One region of the Bacillus sp. KNSH39 genome, then DNA from elsewhere that is predicted to be linked to it. Evidence: predicted binding sites of a transcription regulator. Region 1 holds the regulator's gene; each other region holds the start of a gene.
The links. Region 1 encodes LexA, which represses DNA repair genes until DNA is damaged. Its sites were predicted from a motif close to CGAACATATGTTCG; they were not measured.
Positions count from the first base shown of each region.

Region 2: ACUL40_RS03435 (YolD-like family protein) is a predicted target of LexA. The motif match lies at 1,595-1,608, and genes of this name have one in related genera.
Region 3: addB (helicase-exonuclease AddAB subunit AddB) is a predicted target of LexA. The motif match lies at 3,990-4,003, and genes of this name have one in related genera.

Region 1 covers NZ_JBQXYO010000001.1:2,103,694-2,110,486, reverse strand. The annotation lists gene ACUL40_RS10650 (PadR family transcriptional regulator) at 1-314, shown strand, start outside; gene ACUL40_RS10645 (DUF1700 domain-containing protein) at 307-849, shown strand; gene ACUL40_RS10640 (DUF4097 family beta strand repeat-containing protein) at 850-1,653, shown strand; gene lexA (transcriptional repressor LexA) at 1,744-2,364, opposite strand; gene ACUL40_RS10630 (YneB family resolvase-like protein) at 2,506-3,162, shown strand; gene ACUL40_RS10625 (DUF896 domain-containing protein) at 3,208-3,447, shown strand; gene ACUL40_RS10620 (bifunctional metallophosphatase/5'-nucleotidase) at 3,487-5,070, opposite strand; gene ACUL40_RS10615 (phosphate/phosphite/phosphonate ABC transporter substrate-binding protein) at 5,256-6,194, shown strand; gene phnC (phosphonate ABC transporter ATP-binding protein) at 6,278-6,793, shown strand, end outside.
Region 2 covers NZ_JBQXYO010000001.1:665,772-672,564, reverse strand. The annotation lists gene ACUL40_RS03450 (hypothetical protein) at 1-112, opposite strand, end outside; gene ACUL40_RS03445 (hypothetical protein) at 157-492, opposite strand; gene gerPF (spore germination protein GerPF) at 699-914, shown strand; gene ACUL40_RS03435 (YolD-like family protein) at 1,123-1,458, opposite strand; gene ACUL40_RS03430 (hypothetical protein) at 1,779-2,186, opposite strand; gene ACUL40_RS03425 (hypothetical protein) at 2,436-2,654, opposite strand; gene ACUL40_RS03420 (peptidylprolyl isomerase PrsA) at 3,057-3,908, opposite strand; gene ACUL40_RS03415 (glycoside hydrolase family 25 protein) at 4,111-5,109, opposite strand; gene ACUL40_RS03410 (hypothetical protein) at 5,588-6,178, opposite strand; gene ACUL40_RS03405 (hypothetical protein) at 6,444-6,638, shown strand.
Region 3 covers NZ_JBQXYO010000001.1:5,013,000-5,019,792, reverse strand. The annotation lists gene addA (helicase-exonuclease AddAB subunit AddA) at 1-452, opposite strand, end outside; gene addB (helicase-exonuclease AddAB subunit AddB) at 449-3,964, opposite strand; gene lepB (signal peptidase I) at 4,081-4,644, opposite strand; gene ACUL40_RS25760 (TVP38/TMEM64 family protein) at 4,701-5,294, opposite strand; gene ACUL40_RS25755 (competence protein ComK) at 5,730-6,311, opposite strand; gene ACUL40_RS25750 (hypothetical protein) at 6,596-6,781, shown strand.

The DNA.
Region 1 (6,793 bases):
AGTTTAAAAAAGGTGTGCTTGAACTTTGTGTATTAGCACTTGTAAAACGTAAAGATAGTTACGGTTATGAACTTGTTCAGCAAATTTCTAATAAATTTTTAATATCGGAAGGGTCAGTATACCCTTTATTACGTCGTTTGACGAAAGAAGGGTATTTTCAAACGTATTTAAAGGAATCTACGGAAGGGCCACCTCGTAAATATTATCAATTAACAGAGCAAGGGGAGACGCAATTTCATTTGTTAGTAACAGAATGGCGTGATTTTGCGAAAGGGGTACAAGAAATTATTGAAGGGGTGGAATGGGATGAGTAAAGAAGGGTTTCTTAAAGAATTATCAAGTTATCTTAGAAAGTTACCAGAGGAAGAGAGGCAAGATATTTTATTGGATTATGAAGAGCACTTTCAGTTTGGACTAGAAGAGGGGAAAACTGAATCGGAAATAATACAGGGCCTTGGTTCTCCGAAAGTAATCGCGAAAGAATTACTTGCGATGTATCGCTTCGATGAAATGAAAAAAAATCCATCGACTTCAAATGTGACAAGAGCTGTTATGGCAGCGATTGGACTTAGTTTGTTTAATTTTATTATTGTGTTAGGCCCGTTAGTCGCAATTATTGCTTTTATATTTTCTTTTTGGATCGGTGGTATTGCTAGTGTAGTAACACCATTTTTCGTTATTGGAAAAGTATTTATGGGTACTTTTATATGGTTGGATCTTTTCGTTAGTATAACGTTTGTTGGGGTAGGTTTATTGTTATGTATTATCGCTTTTTATAGTACAAAGTGGTTCAAGAGATTGTGTGTACGATATGTAATATGGAACTTCAAAATGATAAAAGGAGAGTAAATGATGAAAAAACTATTTTTAATCGCTATCGCTTGTATCATTATTGGAGTAATAGGAATTTCCCAAACATATGAAAAAGCAGTACAAACTGCTGAAAAAGGCGATAAAGAAAATGTAATTAAAAACGAAACATTAAAAAATATAGAAGTTAAGTTAGATGCCGGGGATATTATTGTCCAAAAATCTCCTGACTCTTCTTTTTATGTAAAGCAATCGGGAGATGTACGTAAACAAGAGATTCGTATCGCAGAAGATGGTGACACATTAAAAATTATTGGGGAAAGAGAAAAAGGTGCTTCATTTGATTTTTCTTTTTACGATTTTAGGTTTCAAACGTCTAAATTGACTCTCCTTGTGCCCGAACGCTCTTACCAAGATGTAAAAGTAAATTCATCTGCTGGACAAATCGAAATGAGTGATGTGAAAAGTGATAGCGTAAGTGTTAGAACACTTGCTGGAGAAGTAGAGTTGAAACAAGTAACGGCTAAGAATGTGGAGGGATCGACAAAAGCTGGTGAGGTGAACTTTAAGAAGGTATTAGGGAAAGTGACCGCAAAAACAACAAGTGGGGAAATAAATATTCAAGATCATGATTCTAAGTATAATCTAGAAGCCAGTTCAACTGCGGGAGATATAGATATTACTTTATCGGAAAAACCACAAGATGCGGTAATTACTGGGCAAAGTGCTGCTGGAGATGTAACAATTTTTAATGAAGAAAATAAAAATGTAACAATTGGAAATGGCAGTAAAAAGATTAGCGGTAAAACGGCTGCGGGAGATGTGACGATTGAAACTCGTTAATAAGAAATAGAATGCATGGAAATCTATCAAAATACAAAAAGAAGATAATTACCTTATTTATATACGGTAATTATCTTCTTTTTGTTATTTTTAATGTAAATCACGATATACGCCAATTACTTTCCCGATAACTGACACTTGTTTTAAAATGATAGGTTCTAATGAAGAGTTTTCTGGTTGTAGACGGAAATGGTCTTTTTCTTTATAGAAACGTTTAACTGTTGCTTCGTTATCCTCTGTTAAAGCGACTACAATTTCACCATTATATGCAGACTGCTGTTGGCGAACAACAACTAAATCTCCATCGAAAATACCAGCTTCAATCATACTATCTCCAGAAATACGTAACATGAACACTTGGTCTGCTCCAGCAACAATACTAGCTGGAAGTGGGAAATGTTCTTCTACGCTTTCGACCGCTGTAATTGGTAACCCAGCAGTGACTTTTCCGACAATTGGAACTTGAATAACAGATTGTGTTTCCGTATCCATTCGGTCTTCACCTAAAATTTCAATGGCACGTGGTTTTGTTGGATCGCGTCGAATGTATCCTTTTTCTTCTAATCGTGATAAATGTCCGTGCACTGTAGAACTAGAAGCGAGGCCGACTGCTTGACCAATTTCACGTACGGAAGGTGGATATCCTTTTTCTTGTACTTTTAGCTTAATAAAGTCGAGAATGTCTTGCTGGCGTTTCGTTAACTTTTCCATGTTTTCTAACACCTCGTTTTCTTTCATTTTTCTTATTAATAAGTATAACATGTGAAAAAACATTCTACAAACATAAGTTCGAACAAATGGCGGATTTATGTTACACTATAGGGAAATAATAGGGAGAAAGAGGGGTTCAAAATGAATGCAATTATTTATGCACGTGTGAGTACAACGAAAGAAGCGCAAGAAACATCATTATTACGTCAAAAAGATGAATTATTGCATTTAGCTGAGCGCTATCAAATGAATGTTACTAAGGTGATTGAAGAGCAGGCTAGTGGATATACAATTGAACGTGACGGTATATTAGAGGTGTTGGATACAATTCGAGACGAACAAATTGATGTGTTACTTATACAAGATGAAACGCGTCTTGGTAGAGGAAATGCGAAGATCGCGTTAATGCATTGTTTACATAAAGAAGGCATAAAAGTATATACGCATACACATAATGGTGAATTACAATTGTCGGATTCTGATTCAATGGTATTAGATATTATTGGTATTGTTGAAGAATATCAAAGAAAGATTCATAATTTGAAAATTAAACGAGGTATGCAACGTGCAGTAGAAAAAGGTTATCGTCCAGAAAAAAATTTAAAAAATCGTCATTTAAGTGTAGGAAGAGAGAAAAAAGAAGTGCCAATTGAGGAAATTGTACGTTTGCGAAAAAGTGAACTCACGTTTGAAGAAATTGCAGCAACATTACGTGGATTTGGTCATAATGTTTCAAAGGCGACTGTACATCGTAGATATGTAGAGTATACGAAGCAATTGCTTGATAAAGAAGAGTAACTATTGTATGATAATAATCAGTTTTGATTAGAAGGGGGATTCGAGATGATTAATCACGAACTCGTTGAACGCATTAACTTCTTAGCGAAAAAAGCAAAAGCTGAAGGTTTAACTGAAGAAGAGCAACGTGAGCGTCAATCGCTACGTGAACAATATTTAAAAGGATTTCGTCAAAATATGTTAAACGAACTTAAAGGTATTAAAGTTGTTAACGAAGAAGGTACAGATGTTACACCGACGAAATTAAAAGCTTTAAAAAAGCAAGATAATGCAAAATTAAATTAAAAGATGGGCGAAGCCCATCTTTTTTATATGTAAAAATCGTTATTTAATAACTTTCCAGTTGTTATTAACTGTTGCTTCTATCGTTTTATGTTCCAATATATAATTAGCGATAAGTTCAGACATATCTGTGGGTATATCTTTTACTACCGGTTTGTTTTGAAACATAAAGAAATTTCCCCCGCCACTTGCACGATAATTATTCATTACAACGTCATATTCTTCATTCATATTAAGAGGAGCACTGTTATGCTGTAAAGATTCTACTCTTTCACCAATTGGTTTTGAAATGTTTAATACGTATGAAATCCCTTCCCACATATCATAATTATAATGTTGTGGCTTTGGTTCTATGTAGGTAGGACTTACGGTGATGGATCCATCTGTTTTTAATGTGAAATAAGAAGCAGAGAGTTCAAGAGCATTTTTTATATCCGCTCCAGTTATTCTAATTACTTTTAATGTGTTTGGATAAATATAATTAGAAACGATGTCACGCATTGTTACATGTTCCGGGAAACCTGGAGATGTATTATGGAACAAACTTGTACAAGAAATTGATACATTAGCTATATCCATCTGTATTTTATTTATGAATTCGATAAAAGGATGATCATGCAAACGAGTTTGCATAGCATCTGAAATTTGCATATCCCCCTGAATGATTCCAATAGGTTGATCAAGCCACTTTTGTGTTTTCTCTTCGTAATCGGCTACCAATGAAAGTACATCTTGGTCAGCCTCAACTCCTTGTACAGATAATAATTCAGAAGAACTCTCTTTTTTAACCCATTTATGTTTTGTTTTTTCGAATGTTATTTTTACTTTTCCAACTGAGTTTCCATTACATCCGGTCTGTAAAATTGTTACACCGTTAGCCATTGTGTGAGCAATTTCCCGGTGTTGGTGGCCTGTTAATAAAATATCTATGTCGTCAATTTCATGGCACATTGCATATCCTTGGTTTTCTCCTGTTAAAACTTCAGTCGGTACCCCGGTTTGTAAATCTCGTTCAACTCCCCCGTGATACGCTACGACTAGTAAATCTGGTTTCTCATGTTTGCGAATGTAAGAAACCCACTTTTTCGTTGTTTCTAATGCATCTTCAAATTGTAAGTCTTTAATGTGATGGGGTTGTTCCCAATTGGTAATGTAGTGCGTTGTCACCCCTAAAATAGCAATTTTTATATTGGATTCAATCTGTTTGATTATATAAGGTTTTCCGAAATAAGGTTTCTTTATGTTTTTATCTAAAATGTTTGCTGATAGGTACGGGAAGTTCGCAGTAGTCACAGCGTTATTTAATATACCCATCCCGTAATTAAACTCATGATTGCCGATAATTGCAGCGTCATACTGTAAGTAATTTGCTAATAAGGACATTGGGTTTTTTTTGTTTTTTTCGTATGTAACATAATGATAAGTAAATGGTGTTCCTTGAATAAAGTCGCCATTATCAATTAAAAGAACGTTTGTATTTTGGGAACGTTCTTTTTTTATAAGAGTAGAAATTTTAGCTAAACCAAGTTCTGCTGGGGAGTTATCTTGGTAGTGAATAGGATAAACAGTGCCATGTATATCGCTTGTTAATAAGATGTTTAAAGTTACAGTTTGATTTTGTTCCAATATGACTCACCTTTTCTATTGTTATCTTCCAATTCATCATATCAAATATGTGAAGAGAATTTTAATGTGAGTGTATAGAATGTGTAAAGATTCTGTAAATAATCAATTATTTGTAAAAATATGTGATATATTTCTTCATGTTTATGAAAGGTTATTTTATAACAATGAAAAATGGAGGCATTAATATGTTGAAAAAAGTTTTTGCAATGAGCACAACAGTTGTACTAGCAGCGGGATTATTAAGTGGCTGTGGAACGAAGGAATCAAGTGCAAGTAAAAATGAAGATACGAAAAAAGGGTATGTACCGAAGACTTTAAATGTTCAATTTGTTCCTTCTCAAAATGCAGATACGTTAGAGGCGAAGGCAAAACCGCTTGAGAAGCTATTAAGTGATAAGTTAAATATTCCAGTAAAAGTTAGTATTTCAACGAACTACAATACAATTGTAGAAGCGATGGCATCTAAACAAGTAGATGTAGGATTTTTACCGCCAACAGCGTACGTATTAGCACATGAAAAGAAGGCTGCAAATGTAATTTTACAAGCACAACGTTTTGGAGTAGAGGATGAAACAGGAGCTCCTACAAAAGATTTAGTAGATTATTATAAATCTGAGTTTGTTGTTAAAAAAGACTCTAATATAAATAGTGTAAAAGATTTAAAAGGTAAAAAGATTGGTTATCAAGACGTAACATCATCAGCAGGGTATGTATGGCCTGCAGCTGTTCTATTAAAAGAGGGAATTGATCCGTTAAAAGATGTGAAACCTGTTACATTAAAAGGTCACGATCAGTCGCTTATTGCTCTTTTAAATGGTGACGTAGATGCAGCTGTTGTATTCCAAGATGCTCGTAATATTGTAAAAAAAGATTATCCGAATATATTCGAGCAAACGAAAATAGTGAAATTTACGGAGAAAATTCCAAACGATACGATTTCGGTACGTTCTGATTTAGATGAAGAGTGGAGCAAGAAATTACAGGATGCTTTCATTGAAATTGGAAAAAATGAGGAAGGTCACAAAATCATTAAAGAAGTATATTCACATGAAGGATACGTTAAATCTGATGATAGTAAATTTGACATCGTTCGTGAATATGGGAAGAAAGTAAAAACGCAATAATACATATGGAAATGGCAGCTAGCTGAAAGGGAATGTTTTCAGTTAGTTTGCCGTTTTGAATACATAGAAGGTAGGTAAGATGTGTGATAGAATTTCGAAATGTCTCCAAAGTGTATCCAAATGGTACAAAAGGATTGAATAATATAAACTTGAAAATTCAAAAAGGTGAGTTTGTTATAATGGTAGGGCTGTCCGGAGCTGGAAAGTCTACACTTCTAAAATCGGTAAATCGTCTTCATGAGATTACAGAAGGCGAAATCATGATTGAATGTGAGTCTATTACTGCTGCAAAAGGAAAAGATTTACGACGTATGCGCCGGGATATTGGTATGATCTTTCAAAGTTTTAACCTTGTAAAGCGATCAACAGTATTGAAGAATGTATTAGCTGGCCGTGTTGGATATCATTCGACATTGCGTACAACGTTAGGTTTGTTTCCGAAAGAGGATGTGGAGCTCGCATTTCAAGCGTTAAAAAGAGTGAATATTTTAGAAAAAGCATATGCACGTGCTGATGAATTATCAGGAGGACAACAACAACGTGTATCGATAGCTAGAGCATTGGCGCAAGAAGCAAAAATCATATTGGCAGATGAACCT
Region 2 (6,793 bases), 1.4 Mb from region 1:
CTACACCTAATGTACCTTTTTTAAAATCCTCATTATCCTGCATCTTAATAAAAATATATTTATGTTTACAATGCGATTCACCCAAATAATTTTTAAACCACTTTTTCAACACAACACATTCCACCTTTATGATAGAACCTTTATTTAGCTGCTTTATTACATACTTTTATTTAAATGTTCAATCTCATCTTGCAACTTTTTAAATTGCTCAAAATGCATGGTAATAGATTGGCTACTACCATAATCAACATTTTGTTTCACTAATATAACACCCGTATCATGAAAAAGCGCTTCAAGTTCTTTCCTAATAGACACTTTCGCAATATGAGCTGTTTTAATTGCAGATAAAATTGCAATTTCATTAAACTTTAATTTTATTTCATTTGGACAAAATGCGTCTTCAACTAATATAACTTCATTACTATAAATTAGTGCAACAAGATTACTTGATTTGGCATCTGTTAAATCAACTTTTTTCATAATATCTTTCATTACATTTTGCCTCCTTTATTTTCATATATATCGATTATACAAATTTTTTAAAAAATTACTCAACTTTATTATATTAATTTTAACACACTTTTATTGAAATCCATGCTCCAAACGTTTTACTATTCCACAATTTTTATTATATGAACCATCTGGACTATAACTCCATATAGTAATGTTAACAACTTTTTATAAAGCAGGTGAAAATTATGCCATCAGTTGTAGGAAATTTAGTTGTACAAAATAGTAATGGATCATTTAACTTAGGTGATTTCTACAACGTTTCTCCGAAAGAAAATACGAAAGCTTATAATGGTTCCGGCGCATCAAACGTTGGTTTTGTTGTTAATACTTTTAGCGGTGTTAGCGCGACCAATACATTTGATTCTGACCTTGCAGATCAAAACCAAGTGGGTACAGCCTAATCTTATGTTCAACTTTTTGTATAGAAAATTTTAATTTGTCTATACTATAATCAGGCTGTTTGACAGCTCTTATCGATTTTGGAGTACCCTATCTTTTTCTCCCTTTCCCTGGGGCTCAGCAGCTAGCACAAAGCTAGCTGCTTTTTCTTATATTATTTGTCTCATAAATCAGAAATAAAAAAAGCTGCCATTTAATATTCAGCTTCTTTTACATTATTTCAATAATATCCATAGCGTTAAATACGTAAGTTTTATAAAAGGCGTCTGTACAAATTACAATTTGTTTTACCGGATTGATATGTACAACAGTCATGTAGCTTGTTAATATGTAACCATCTTCAAAATATGTTACCAATATTTCTTTCTCAGACAGTAATGACGTTAATAATTTATCAGAAATCCTCTCTTTTGCTTCATTTGTTAAAAGCGGTTTTTGTACTTTTAATTTCTCTCCAATAATCTTTCTCATATTTAAAAGTTTTTCGGACATTACTGTAAACGGAACCCACTCTCTTTCTTCTTTTTGTATCTTTACATCGTTCATTTTTTATCTCCTTGATCATTTATACATTTATTTATTCATGCTATCCCTTAGTTATTTTTAATACTTACTAAACTCGAATTTACTTCTAAACTATAATTAGGTTACCTCTCAAAAGAACATTCGTTCTTATTATACACGAACTTACGTTCCTTTGAGAAGAGCTATACTTATTATTTCTTAACAAAAAACATAATTTTATTTATCTCCATATTTTTTCCTTTATCAAATAAACTTTTCATTTCTTATATAAAATGCATATAAAAACTAAAAGGCGACTTCACACAAAGTGAAATCGCCTTTTTCTAAAAAATATTCAAAGCTTATTTTTCTATCCTAACTAATGTTCTTTCTGGAATACATAATTCATCTATATTAAAATGATTTATTTTTAAGTTCAATTCCCCTACTCGTTCCTTATCTTCATCACCAACCCAACAACTAAATAATTCGAAATAGTCTCCATCTTCCAAATAACTTTCCATAATCTTGCATAAAGTTAAAAGTTTTTCTTTCGCTTCTTTTTTTTCCTTTACATTTTGCCACTCGACCAGTTCAATTCCCCAATTAGTTGAAACCTCATATGTGTAATTTGTTTGGAATTGATAATCTTGTACAATTTCAAGCATACTTTCATCTGAAAAACACGGTCCAAAAACAATTACATCATTAGAATCTGGATCCGTTAACGGAATTTCTACATTACAGCCTGTGTAACTTGCTAAACTCATTTTATACTCCTTCAATATTCGTATAAAAAATACTTCATAGTATATTTATTTACTCAAATATAAAATCCCTGCCTAAACGAAAAAGTTTTAAATTTTTATCGTTTATTAACCATCTATAACTGAAAACATATACTATGATGAACGAACTCACAAAGCATAAGAAAAGAGAGCATTTACAACACTCTCTTTTCTTACATACTCTATGGAACTTTACAAAACTGAATCAGTGATTTTTATTATTATATTTTATTACATATACTTAGGTTGTACTATTATATGTAACTCTCTCTCTGTATCCGCTTTTTTCGGATGACGAAAATAATTAAGTTCGTACTTTAACACTTTATACTCAACCATCCCAATTTTAATCCCTTTCGTTTCTTTTAATATAACTAATAAATCACTTATATTTTCATCATATGACTCAAAAATTTTCGCTCCGCCCTCTCCTTGAAAGATTACTTTCATATATTCTCCCCACCTTAATTTATTGATGTGGTAAATGATGCGTTTAAAACGATTCATTCTTTATCCTAAAATTTTCACAACAAAAAGAACATCCTTTCCAATCGAATGCTCAGCTTTTTACTAATTATCCATGTTAAATATTTATTCAAAAACATTATATGTATTATTTTTTAAATTATGTTCGATATTCATTATTAAAGAGTAAATATATGTAATAAACTTGCATAATGAAAACCGTAAAATATCCACTTTCGTTGAAATAATTATAAACCATAATTTCCCATTGTAATTCTTAATATTTAAATGTAATATTGTATTGTCTTACTATCTATTTATAACTCACACACTAATTAGAAAAGGGAACTCTATATGAGTTCCCTTTTCTAATTATGATTACAGTCATTATTTCTTTTCTAGAAATTTAAATGTATCTTTAAATTCTTTATTATTCACTTTAATATCAGCATCTTTCAATAAATCATTGACTACTTGTTGTTTCCATTTACCTGTCGTATCTTGTAGTCTTTGTTGTTCTATATCTTTACGAATTTTATCCTTTACTTCATCAAATGGCTTCAATTCTTTTTTATCCGTCACTTTAATAATATGGTAACCGTAAGTTGTTTTAACCGGATCACTTACTTGGCCTGCATCTAATTTATACGCAGCTTCCTCAAATTCTTTCACTGTTTGCCCAGGAGCAAAACCAGATATTTCCCCGCCCTGTTCCTTTGAACCAGTATCCTCTGAATACTGTTTTGCTAAGGCAGCAAAATCTTCACCATTATTTACTTTCTCCTTTATTTCTTTAGCCGTTTTTTCATCTTTCACTAAAATGTGACTTACTTTCATTTCTGGTTTATAGTTATTTTTCACATCTTTATCTGTAACTGTTGCTTTAATCGCTTTCTCAAATGCAATTTCTGGCTTCATTTTTTCTTTTAATTCATCTTCGTTTTTCAATCCAAGTTGTTCTAAAGTCGATTTAAAGTTCTCACCCATTTTATCTTTTGCTTCTTCTACTTTCTTTTTTGCTTCCTCATCTGAAACTTTATATTTATCTAACAATGCCTTACTTAACATCATTTGATATAAAGTACTTTCTCCATATTGTTGTCGTAATTCTTTACTTAATTCTTTCTCTGTAACATTCCCTACTTTTGATGTTACTACGTTGTCTGAGGAACCACATGCAGATAATGCTAGCATCACGCATGAAATAATTGTTCCAATAAATATTTTTTTCTTTTTCAATTCAAATACCTCACTTTTATCATTATGCAAATTAACTATACACAGTCATTGTGAAAACAGTGTGTTTTCTACATGTAATTCATTTCATATGAGTAGACTATGTATCATGTATTTTCATTTTTAAACGTAAAGAGTCTTCTTACTATTATGTATAGTAAGAAGACTCTTTACGTACTCCTTAAAAACAATACTGCCGCTATAGTTACTTAATAATTACATGTTTTTCAGGTATCCAACTATTCTGCCCGATATCTACCGCATTTCCCACTCTACCCCACACTCGAAAAGATGTCGATCCATCTATATTCCCTTTATAATTCATACATTCAGGCTCTTCATAATAATTTACTCCGTAACCGACAGGATATTTCGAAGTTGCATAAAACCATTTCACATTAAAATGTTTTAAATATGCCCACTGCTTATCGTTCTCTAAACAAATCATATCTTGCTCACCGCCTCCCCAATAACCTGTTAAGATTAAATATGGAATTTTCTGAGTGAGTGCACCTGTAAATTGAGGGGTCATGGGAGTTTCATATAAATTTATTCCGTATCCATCAGGATATTTCGAAACTGCAATACCAATGCCATTCGGTTGCTGTGTATACACTATGTTAGATTGATTTGCTTTGTTGGAATCTATAAACCAAGAAAGTGACTTATTTCCTACTAATCGATTCAGATCACATTTCCCAATCCCAGGAACATTCCCTGAATCCGTATATTGCCACATATCGCATGGATATGCTGGCTTATTCCCTCCATAACGAGGGATCCATACAAAATCAGCTTCAATATTACATGCTCCAAATGATAAATACGTGTGATGCCCTACGTATAATCCTACTTTTTCCGCACCTAAACGGCGTAATTCATCAATAAATGCCTGTATCCCGCCTTGCATATCTGCCATCGTTTGAACTTCTACGTCCGCCACCCAAAACTTAGCTGATTGATCACCACGATTCCAAAAATCTTGTGCCTCTTTCTTTGCATCAGCAATAGATATAAAACGGCAAAAAGCATAATTACCGAATGGGATACTATGCTTTTTCATTTCACTAACATAATTTTGATACATAAAATCCACCGTATTAGAGCCATCTTGAACTCTAGCAATCACTAAATCTAGCTGAGATGCTGCAATATCCCAATTAATAGTTCCATTCCATTTTGAAATATCTACAATATACCCCATACATTCCAGCTCCTTTTGAATGTCTTATTCATAGCTTGTTTTATTGTAAGCCTCCTCTCTCTAAAACTAGCTATCTATAATATAAATAAAAAGAATCTTTACTGTTTTTCAAAATATATTCTCTTTCAGAAATATTTCTATCAACTTTAACATGTATGCCACATAAAACATTCGAAATATACCCTACTATTCATTTATTATGTAATCTCGTCCTATCAATCATTTTTACAGATATTAAAAAAAATCTCCTGTATTATTAAATTATAACTTTCAGTATCGATTTCCTTTCAACTAAAAAATTTCATCCCTCATTTTCTATATATTCTTAAGTCAAAATTACTACCTCTACATGAAATTTGAGATTTAGAAAAATTTTAATTAATTGAAGTTTACTCCTATTAAATTACAATTTTCCAACCTGAACACTATTGGTGCATAAAAAAGACATTTTCTATTACTGAAAATGTCTTTTTACAGTTTAATAAAACAACTTTGGTGCTAAATCTGTATTTTGTAATTGTGAGTTTTCACTGCTCATAACACAACTTGTGGAAAATAGAATTGGGATACCACAAACCTCATCATTCATTACATCACGAAACACATTGGCCGCAACACCTGTAAACGTTTGACATAAGTTAGAAATATCGTCATTGAAAAACTGAATGACTTCCGCAGCGAAAACCGGAAAAACAACATTCGGTCCGCCAGGGAACTGAGGCTGTACCACAACTTGTTCAAAATAAGGATTATTTTCTAGTGCTACTTGAAATAAATGAGCTATTTCAAATGCATCTAGTGGACAAGGAAATGGATTTACAATTTCATTCTCATTATTCGTTACAATAACTGTCACACTTACATTCCCAAATTGTACAAAAGATTTTAAAAGCGTTGCTAACGCTCTCGCTTTTTCGTTGCTTAACGCATGCACTAAAATAATATAATTACCACCAACAGGAATAAGCGGCCCAACTGTAACAGTTGGATCAGCACCTATTGAATTTTTTAATTCATTAAAATATGTGATCCACGGTGGCGAAAGCTGAGCTTGTACATTTTCTTCCACTATTTTATACTACCCCCTTATACCATTCTTACTAACATAATATGTAACAAACAAAAAAATGCATTAGTTATATTAACCATTTGCGTATTTATTGATTATATTAATTAAACATTTTATTTTCCATTCTCAATTTCCCCTTTACATCTTTAAGCACTTTTACTACTATAAAATTCTTTATTATAAGCAAATCCACTGAAATTTCATATTATACTAATACGACTCTATATCCATTAAATTATAATACTCAATATTAGGAGCTGATTTCATGGAAAAAAAACCTATCGTGTTCAAAATCCCACCAAATTCAAAGCTAAAAATTACATTTTTCGGTCCTTGTAACGAAGTAATTACAAATGTGTCTATAATTAATCAACTATGCACCCCTAAATGTCAAACTATCACGCAATACCCAGACTTTAAGAAATATGTAACGGAAGTACGATCGCTATCCCGTTGTTAGTCCGCATAATGCACGATTTTCACAACTTTATTACCTAAAATAACCGAGAAAGAAAATAACTGCATTCCTAGACTAAAATTACTCATGTTATGATATTCCATTGATAATTCATTGATTTTTTACACGTTTTTATGAAAAGAACATATATTATCGTA
Region 3 (6,793 bases), 2.9 Mb from region 1:
TCATCTAGCACTTCTTCTTTTAACAATTCATTTTCTGTTTGATTCGCAATACGGAAACGAGGATCAACATCAAGCATGTAGTAATATCCTCTAATTACTTGTAAACAGAATGAGTGAATTGTTGAAATGGAAGCTTTATTTAATAGGCTCAGCTGCTTTCTTACGTGTTGAGAGCCTGGTTCATCAATTAATACCTTTTCTAACGCTTCTCCGATTCGGTTTTTCATCTCTTGTGCTGCTGCATTCGTAAATGTTACAACGAGCAGGCGGTCGACATCGACTGGGTTCTCTTCATTAATAATCTTTTTAATAATACGTTCAACTAATACTGCTGTTTTACCTGATCCAGCTGCAGCCGCAACTAAAATATCACGTCCGTTCGCTACAACAGCTTTCCACTGGTCATCTGTCCATTGACTACCTTCTGGTTTTTTAGGCCAATTTTCTATCATTCTCCGCCAACCTCCTCTCTTATTTTCTCCATCGCTTCGCTATCTTTCATATCTTTTAACGATCGGAACTGATTATCTTCAAGTGACTCATCAAATTGACAAACAGATTTGAAGTTACAGAACGTACATGCCGCTTTATTCCCCATTTTATAAGGAGCAATATCGATAACACCTTCTGTAATATCTTTTCCGATATTTTCAAACGTATGGTGTACATATTTTTGCAGTACGTTAAACTCTTGCTCACTTGCAATACTTGAACGCGCACTAAAGCTACCGTCTTTTTTCAGGCCAGCAGAAATAATATCTGAGCTTCCTGTTGAAAGTTTGTTATCCATTAAACGAACAACGTCAGCATCTCCTAATACGAGTCCTTTCATTTTAAATTTCTTTAAAATTTCTTTTTCAATTTCAGCTTCCGTTGCGTCACCTTTCATCTCAACGATTGGGTTATGAATATGGAAATACAATACACCAGCTGGTGATGCTGCGTGGCCTTTTTTCATCCACGTCTGTGCATTCGAAGTAACAACATCTAAATACGTTAACATTTGAAGTGCTAATCCGTAATACACTTCCGTTAAATCTAACGCTTTTGAACTTGATTTATAATCAATAATACGTAAGAACGTCCCGTTTTCATCTTCTGCCTTATCAACACGGTCAATACGGCCGACTACTTCCATCTTTACACCATTTGGTAATGAGAATTCCATCGGCGGAAGTGACCCTGTACCTCCCATACCGAACGGCACCTCTAAATCAACTGGTACGAATCCGCTTGACTTCGCATGTTCACGAAGAATGATTGACGTACGGAAAATGATTTGTTGTAGTTTTTGTTTTAAATAGAAATGACGGTTTGAACTTAATAAAATTTGTCGTTGTAATAACGGCGCAATTTCTTCTATTACTAAAACAGAAAGATGCTCACACTCTTTTATGGATAAATCCGCCCAAGTGCGGTTTTCACGCAATAACTTGTCCGCAATTTTCTTTAATGCCGCATGGAATAATTCGCCGATGTCTGGCGCATCAAGCTTGAAAATATCACGCTCTCTAAGCGATAAACCGTGCTGCGCAAAATGAGCGTATGCACAACGATTAAATAGTTCCATACGAGAGACGCTTCCTTTAATTATATCTCCGTATAAATCTCTACTTACTGCTGTACTTAGTTTCTTCGCACGATTTCGATAGAATAAACTTGATAAGACGCGGCTACTTTTTTGTTTCCATTCATCTGAAGTTACGTAGAAATTATATACGTCCCACCAAAAGTCTAAATTCCCTTCAAATCCGTATCGCTTCCACGTTTGTAGTTGCTGCATAACGTAAGATAACGTTACTTCTGGCGTTGCTACATATGAAATTTGTTCTGAACGTGATAAATCATTTACGTCATTCGTAATAAATGAATCTTTCACATTAGGGAACATTCTTTTTATTTTCTTAATAAAGCTAGACGCAAGTAACGTCTTTCCTTCTTCATCTGCAAGCGGGCATGAAATGTATAACTTCTCAGATGCTCTCGTTACCATTTGATACATAACGAACTGTTCTTCTAACAAAGTTTGTCTCGTCGTTGGCGCTAATTCAATCCCTGCCGCACCAAGAACTTCTCTTTCCTCATCAGAAAGCATACCTTCATCCATAGGTGCTGCTGGAATGACACCCTCATTTACACCTATAATAAACGTTGCTCTCACATCAGATAATCTGGAGTGATCAATATTAGCAATTAACACTTGGTCTAATGACGGCGGAATGTTAGCAAATTGAAGTGCCTCAAGACCAGTCGACATAACGTCAGTAAACATAGAAAGAGACATTTTCTCTTCCCCAAGCATCTCTACAAATGTATCAAGAAGGCTCATTACTTCTTCCCATACTTGTTCATGATCTGTCGCAAATAAGAAATCTCCACTTTCTTCTGCACGTATACGTAATTCTTCTAGTTTTTTCGGAACATCCAGTTCTTCTAAAAACAAGTAAACTGCTTCACACATTTGCATAACTGTTCCTGCACGCTTTAACCTTTTTTGCATGCGAATAACAGGTGTTCTTACAACGTCACGTAGCCTATTTATTTTCTCTTCCATTTCACGTTCACTGTCTGTAATCATCCCGTTCGTATCATCAAGAGAACGATAGCGGCGATACATCCATGGATCTTCAGCAGTCCATCTCTTTCCTTGTACACCGTACGCTAAACAGTAATTTTCAAATTCATCCATTTCTTCACGCATCGCTTCTTTTCTTACGTCTAATGGATATAAAAGCTCTGTTTTCACGCAGCGGAACACCGCATCATAACGCCAATTCCCACTAATAATCTCGAGTGCAGAACGAATACATTCTACCAATGGGTGGTGTGACATTGGGCGCTTTTCATCGATGAAGTGCGGGATATTGTAATCTGTAAATAACGTTCGCATCACATCGTAATAACTTTCCCCATTACGAAGAAGCACTGCAATATCTCGGTAACGATATTTTTCATCCGCAACAAGTTTACGAATTTCACGAGCAACACCTTCTACCTCCGCTCGTAAATTCGCAGCTGTACTAATCGTTACACTCGCTTCACCGTTAAATTTTTCATTCGGACGCGCTTCATAATGCGCTTCTAAATGCGCTAATGCCGGAGAATGAAAACGCGGCTGTTCCATAAGTGGAATTGTTTTTTCAATTTCTATTTTCTCTTCACGCGCTACTTGTTTTATTTTTTCATACGTTAACGTCGTTTCATAAAATAAATCGAGTTCATTTACTGGCTGCGCTAACGTTTTTTCATCTATCGTTAACGTGATCGTAACTCTCGCTCCGCAAATCATAAGCTGTCTTACAATCTCTAACTCTTGCGGGGAGAATGAATGAAATCCATCTATATAAATTTCCGCACCATTTACATATTCAGACTGCGGAAGCTTTTCCACTAGCAATTGCAGGTAGTCTTCTGAATCTAAGTATTTTCCAATTAAAGCACGTTCAAAATCATCGTATAATAGCTGTAAATCATACACTTTATTCGCTAGTAACTTTTGTTCGGCACTGCTACTATGCGCATCTAATTGTTGCCACATTTCATATACGTTAGATGGCGTTACATTGTAACGTTTAAACTCTGCAATCATACTGCCAAGATGTTCAAAGAAACCGTTTTGCTCCGCTGCTTTTTGGAACACCGATAATCCATCTTTACGAGACTCTACAATTTTACGGAGTAACATATGTACACCAGCTTCATCAATATGAAGACGACTCGCTCCGCCAACTTCTTGCAGTACCTTCCACGCTAATCGTGAAAAACTAAAAACTTGTGCCCGAATAGAACCTCTTACATCCTCACTTCCAATTAACGCCTGCTGCGTCTGGAATGTCATCTGTTCTGGCACAAGATATAATATTGTTTTCCCTCTCGGGCGTTGTTTTAACTCTTCTTGCACTTCGCGTAAACAAAGTGTACTTTTTCCACTTCCCGCTCTACCAATCACAAATCGAAGTGACATGTAACCCCACCTTTCACTTACATAACGAACGTTAGTTTGCTACTATAATTGTATTATAGGACACGAAAAAAGACAAACTGAGTTGTTTGCCTTTTTCTATACTTCTATCTATTATATCAACCTTTTGAAAAATTCGTTTGCACCTCTTGAATTGGCCAATATCGCAAATCAACTTTACCGACGACTGTATCAGCTTTTACAAAGCCAAAGTGTCTACTATCCCAGCTCCCGAGCCGGTTATCACCTACTACAAAAATAAACCCAGGTGGCACCAGTTTTTCTTTCGTTAACTCTTCTAATGTAAAGTCGCCTGTTAGTTGCCTTCCGTTTATCTCTTTCTTATACTTCTCTAAATACGGCTCATCAATAAATTGACCGTTTATATATAACTTATCCTGCTTATATTCAATATGATCTCCAGGTAAACCGATAATCCGCTTTACATAGTCCTCTTTTTTATTCGCATGAAATACCACAACGTCAAATCTGTTCAAGTCCCCAACTTGATAACTCACCTTATTTACAACTAGCATATTGCCATCTTGCAATGTCGGCATCATTGACTTCCCCTCTACAACATACGTTGAAAAGAAAAACGTTCGAAAAAATACAGCTAATAATACACCAATTAAAATTGTTCGTATCCACTCCATGCCTTCTTTTTTCAAAGTTTTCTTCATCTGCTTCTCCCCTTATCCTTTAATACTGAAGCTTTCCTTTACAAAGAAGACTATTCTTAATGTAGTTCTAACTTTACTTCGATTTTCTTACCGACATACCATAAAATAAAAATACCAATCGCTACAATAACTGATTTCACCGGATTATGAATAAATGACATTAAATCATGACCGATATACGTTAAAATAAAAATCATCACAAGTTTTCCGAATGCTAACGCTAGACCAAACTGTTTTACACTAATTCGGGATAAACCAGCGACAACATTTATGAGCGCTGACGGTGTAAACGGAAAACAAAATATAACAAAAATCGGTGCGAATCCTTTCCTTTCAATCCACCCCATTGCTTTTCGTACTCTCTCATGCTTATTTACAAACGAAAAGAAACGACTGCGACCAAAATGGCGGATGATGAAAAAGACAAGTAATGCACCCATTACTGATCCAAGCCATGAATAAAGAAAACCGAGCCAAAAGCCAAATGCAACAGCATTCGCCAGTACAAATACGATAAGCGGTAATGCTGGAATCAACGCCTCTATCATCGGTAAACCAATACCAAGAAGTGGTCCGAACGCTTTATAACTCTCAACAATATGATCCATATTTTCTGGTGAAAAATACTCTTTGATTGTCTGAAAATCCATTCTACACTTTACCCCTTTACTCTAAATACTATCCCTACTGTATCATTGCTTATATGAAAGAGGAAATGGTAGATACGACATATGGAGATGTATTTATTAAAGTTTCCATATCTTTCATAAGAATTCCTTCATTATTTAGCTATGATAATCTATCAATATTCGACAGGACGTGTCATTCGTTTTGTTATTTAGATTGTTTTTTTGATTTTTTCAGTAAATGAAATTACAATGGTGATTTTCTAAATATAACAATTACAACTCGGTTTTTCTAATATATCGCCTTACCTACAAAGACTGATAAAGTGAAACTTTAATCAGTGGGGATTTTGTTGATCCCCCGCTTAACTTCTTTGCTTTCGCTGAATTTTGAGGCGGGGGTCTTACTGCCCACAAATAACAGGATAAACAAAAAAGAATGGGGATTCCCCCATCCTTTCACACTTCGCCTTCCTTCACAAAATACACACTCTCATAAGCGGGTCTTAATGTTGATTCCTCTTTTTTATCAACCTCTTTAAAACAAGGACTCCCTTGTTTTTTCCTACGATCTTCATATTCAGTACGTAATTTTGCTGTACGATTTTGTTGATTTTCAAAACTAGTTTTTGATATTTCTAATTTCACAGCAAAGCCATTTATAAATCTAATAATAAGATTTCCATCTTTTAATTCTTTATTACTTTCAATATAAAAATGAGACAACCAAGCGCACTCTTTTCTAGAGTAAGAATAGGTAGGGAAAAAATAAAGTTGATCTGCTGGACTAATCGCAATCGGTGCTTTATGTGTAATATGAGTTAACTCTTTCGTTCCTTCTTTTCTGCCTAAGAAACTAGAGCCATGCTTGCGGCAACTTCTTTCTATAATATCTAGAGGTTTTTGAAATACGAAAAAAGAATCATTCATTTCAACGACTCGCGTAACAATTTTCTTTTCACTTAGAACGACAGGAAGTAAGGCCATCGTATTTTTCGTTACAACATAATTTTCGACATAGCGTTCCACTTTACTTTCCATACTCCATTATCTCCTTTTTTCCATTTATATTAGCAGCTGCATATATAATTTTAGCATCTATGAAAAGGAAATAGCTTACAAGTTCCGCTTTTTTACAATTTTTTATCATTTATCAAACATTTGTTAAATAAAAAAATCACGATATAGTAATGATTTAATTTTAAAGTTATAAAAACAGCATTTATACTACCTATAAATATTTATTATCCCTTCCTATTTTCACATCATGAAAACAATTAACTTTGCTATAATTAAAATGTAAATCCAATATATGGAGGGCCATTATGGAAGAAAAAGAGATCCAACCATCGATTCAAATGAAAAATAGTAGCGTCATTATCGTGAAAAACTCAGCTAGTATTATATTCGGTTTATTTTTCATTCTGCTATTCTTTGCTAAACCGTTTCGTAAATCAAAATGTCCAGAATGTAAAAAACGTGAGAAGAAAGAATCAGGACAAGAACAATAAAAGGCCTTCCTT